One region of the Vibrio sp. Y176 genome, then DNA from elsewhere that is predicted to be linked to it. Evidence: riboswitches for the same ligand, from Rfam matches in the RefSeq annotation. Region 1 holds a riboswitch; the other holds the start of a gene.

Region 1 (2,157 bases):
AGGCCAGACAGCAGGAATAAGATAACTGGGAGCCAATGAGGGTTGATATTTCCCTGCGCTATTGTCGAAAGGTAAGTACCAGTCTTCATATCACCGATAACAGAACCAATGGTCCAGGCAAATACTAAGATTAGAATCGCACCAAACATAGACTTAGCACCAATCCAAAGTGTACGTGCGATCTCAGCCATTGGTAGACCTTGCTTCACAACAGTAAACAGTGCAACAGCTAAGCCAAGCAAGCTACCGTAGATTAGTGATGTACCTACATCTGTATTTTCAAAAGCACCAAGAAGCGCAAACTCCTTACCATCAGCAGCCAATGCTTGGCCACCCGTGTAAAGCATTGAAGCGATAGTCGCGATAATCAGCGTTACGATAGGAAGTATCAAATCTGACACTTTACCCTTTTCACTTTCACGGATATCTAGCTCTTCGTTTAGGTCATGCGCTTCTTGCGAGTCATTTTCTTTGTCTTTATCAAAGCCACGACCTTGCGATGCAGAGATTTCATGCTCACGCATTTTACCAATATCAAGACCAAACCACGCAACAGCGAACACCATTAGCAGCGCAAAAACGGCGTAGAAGTTCATTGGGATAAGACGAACATATGCGCCAAGAGCCGAATACTCTGTGATCCCATGTGAGACTAAGATCCCGCCAATAATAGTAATAATGTAAGCACCCCAGCTAGAAGCAGGCATAATTACACACATTGGAGCAGCGGTTGAGTCTAGAATGTACGCAAGCTTAGCGCGAGACACATAAAAGCGATCGGTTACTGGGCGAGAGATCGCACCAACAGCAAGGCTATTAAAGTAATCATCGACAAAAATGAATACGCCTAAAAAGGCGGCAAGAAGTTTGGAGCCGCGTTTACTCTTCACTCGAGATTGTGCCCATTCAGCAAAAGCACGAGTACCGCCAGATAGCGTTAATAAAGCTGTTGTCATACCTAATAAGATTAGGAAACCAACAATGCTCATGTTCCAAGTGTTAATTCCGCCATCTTCAATAAAGACAGAAGAAACTTGAGAACTGACGTAACCTGCGGTGTCGCTGATAGACCAGCTATTAAGTAGCACCGCACCTAGCACGATACCTACACCCAAGGAAACTAATACACGTCGAGTCAAAATCGCCAAAGTCAAAGCGACAATAGGTGGCAATAATGAAACAGGAGAACTAGAAAAATCTATTAAATTCATGATCTTCAAAAACCAAAGTTTGGCTAGAGATCTACTGCAGACAAGTCACGTAGCATACGATACGTGCTCATGTTGAACTTAGCGACAGGGAAGCGAACACTCCACCCAACCCTACAGTAGCGCTCCATAGTTTAATGTGAATATATACTATGGCAGTGTTGTTCCTTTCAGATACAACCCCAGCAAGTAACTTTGATGAGTTACTTACTTCGGCAATCTTCGCCTTCCACTATTATTCATTGGCATCACCCCAATAATAGCTACTCTTCGAGACCGCGCCTCTACGGCAACAACAAACAATTAACCACTAACTGTACAAATTAACAACAAATTGTCTGCAATATTGCATCAGGTGGCAGCCATTGTACTTATGATGAGAGTCAATGCAACACATCAAACTAAATTAAACAAATAAATAATGACTGAGATAATTTATAAACCTTGCCTACTTCCATAAGTTTTGTGCAACTGAAATCACATCAATCATGTTATTTATGAAACATTATTACTACCTTAGAAATATCATGGTTTATCTTATATCAATAAATTAAGGATATATGACACACCATTAAAGATGGATGCTTCATATTTTTAAGTAATAACTCAAATTTTTTTATAAAAAACCAAGCTGTCACTCTCTCTATACAATAATGATTGTTGATTTTAGTTCTCATCTAATAATGATTTATTTCGAGTGTAATAATATTAATTGCTTTAAAAAATAGTCAAATTTAAACAAAATCTTGATTTAGCATTTGCACATAAGGAAAAGATAAAGTTAAATATAAGGACTCTTTGTTTATTTATAGATTGGCATTATTTAATCGTAACGATAAAAAGTGCCCAACACATTAACCTTTTAATAGGAATCGTTATGTCAGAGCTGACTAAAACCCTTCTAAATATCCGTAGCCTTCGTGCATTTTCTCGTGAGCTGACTCTAGAA
Region 2 (2,157 bases), on a different contig from region 1:
GCCATTTTTGAGTTTTTCATGCATCAGTTGGTGACGAGCCCAAGCGTTTTCTAATCCTTCATTTTTCAGTATCAATAAAGCTTCATGAAGCGCATACAAGCTATTAACTGGCGCCGTATGATGGTAACTACGCTTACCTTCTCCACTCCAATACCCCAAAACTAAACTCTGATCGAGGAACCAACTCTGTACTGGTGTTGTTCTTGCTTGAATCTTTTCAATCGCGGCAGGAGAAAACGTCACTGGTGAGAGCCCAGGTACACATGACAAACATTTTTGACTACCTGAGTAAACCGCATCCAGTTGCCATTCATCCACTTTTAACGGCACACCACCAAGCGATGTCACCGCATCAACAATAGATAATGCATTATGCTGTTTCGCCAGCTTACCCAATGCTTGAGCATCACTGACTGCACCAGTTGAGGTTTCCGCATGCACAAAAGCAAGAACTTTTGTATCTGGGTGCTGTTCGAATGCTTGCTCGACTTTATCAATGGAAACAGGCGTCCCCCATTCATCATCGACGATAACAACTTCACCACCAGCACGGACGACATTTTCGCGCATGCGTTCACCAAATACACCATTACGGCAGACGATCACTTTATCGCCTTTCTCGATCAAGTTTACAAAGCAGGTTTCCATCCCTGCACTACCTGGCGCTGAAACCGCAATAGTGAACTCATTGTCAGTTTGAAAGGCATACTTCAATAGCTGCTTGAGCTCATCCATCATACCGATAAACAGAGGATCAAGGTGACCTACCGTAGGACGGCTTAGTGCTTGTAACACTTGAGGATAAATATCAGAAGGACCAGGTCCCATTAAAATACGGTGAGGCGGAATAAAGCTTTGGATCGACATGTCAGCTCCTTGATTATCTTTTATCCTGAGCATTCTAAAAGTTCTATTCAATAACATGGCTCAGGTGTAGGGTTCTTCACCCTAATAGATTTTTCCTCTATCAGCAATTAGCCGTAAGTATGGAGGTCAAACCAGTGTCACAAAATCGTTAATAAAAAACACCATAAAGGTTGAAATATTGATTGACATTAAGGCCTCAAAACCGTTCAATGTTTGAGCTTTATGTAGAAGAGGAGCGCTACCCAGGTAGATGATTTGTGGAACCGCAATTCCAACACCAATCATTGAGGGGGAGTAGTGCCGAGGTAAGTCAAAGTTGCAGGATTTGACTTGTCGGTTGAATTGGGCTGAATCCCATCAACTGTCATCAGCGCAGTCTGATGAAGGGCTTCTGAGGGTAAATTTTTCAAATAGCATTCTAAATACCTCTCTTTTTGCTCTGTTCCTTTTCTCACTAAACATTGGATGTACAATTTTTTAGGAAGTCGTGGGAGAACGCAGTGAGCGCATTTAACGTAGCTAAATTCGGTGGAACCAGTGTTGCCAACTTTGAGGCAATGAGTCGTTGCGCCACCATTATCGAAAACAATCCAAATACTCGCCTGGTCGTGAGCAGCGCTTGCTCTGGCGTCACCAACCTATTGGTAGAACTCGCCAACGGTGTTCAGGATCAAACGCACCGTACTGAGCTACTGCAAAATCTGGCCAACATTCATGACGCCATTTTAACTCAGCTCGAAGACAGCACGAAAACTGCTGCCGAGGTGTATGGCATATTAGATACCGTAACCAGCCTAGCCGAGGCTGCATCTATCCAAGCTAGTGCGAAGTTAACCGATCATTTAGTCGCATGTGGCGAACTCATGTCGACGCATATTCTAACTCAGTTAATGTGTGAGCGAGGCATTCAAGCTGTGCGCTTTGATATCCGCGATGTGCTGCGTACTGATGACAACTTTGGTCGCGCGGAGCCAAACATTGAAGCAATTTCGACGCTTGCGCAAGATAAACTCGTACCACTTTGCCAACAATCCGTTGTTGTTACTCAAGGCTTCATAGGATCTGACGAAGCCGGTAATACAACAACATTAGGTCGAGGGGGCAGCGATTACAGCGCCGCCTTAATTGCTGAGAGCGTTAAAGCGGCAGGGCTAGAAATCTGGACTGATGTTCCGGGTATCTACACAACAGACCCGCGAATTGCACCAAAAGCCTCACCAATTCCCGAGATCAGCTTTAGTGAAGCTTCAGAAATGGCTAACTTTGGCGCTAAAATCCTTCACCCTTCTA

What was found. A riboswitch is a leader RNA that binds a small molecule or an ion and turns the genes downstream of it on or off. The one in region 1 is predicted to bind lysine.
Region 2: it holds a riboswitch for lysine, as region 1 does, so the genes downstream of both, lysC (lysine-sensitive aspartokinase 3) here and tet(35) (tetracycline efflux Na+/H+ antiporter family transporter Tet(35)) in region 1, are expected to answer to the same signal.

Annotation. Positions count from the first base shown of each region.
Region 1 is NZ_JAWOQS010000003.1:437,140-439,296, forward strand. Features, by position in the region: gene tet(35) (tetracycline efflux Na+/H+ antiporter family transporter Tet(35)) at 1-1,211, opposite strand, end outside; lysine riboswitch at 1,321-1,503, opposite strand; gene R7O13_RS10310 (H-NS family nucleoid-associated regulatory protein) at 2,086-2,157, shown strand, end outside.
Region 2 is NZ_JAWOQS010000011.1:90,833-92,989, forward strand. Features, by position in the region: gene R7O13_RS20815 (pyridoxal-phosphate-dependent aminotransferase family protein) at 1-867, opposite strand, end outside; lysine riboswitch at 1,088-1,266, shown strand; gene lysC (lysine-sensitive aspartokinase 3) at 1,368-2,157, shown strand, end outside.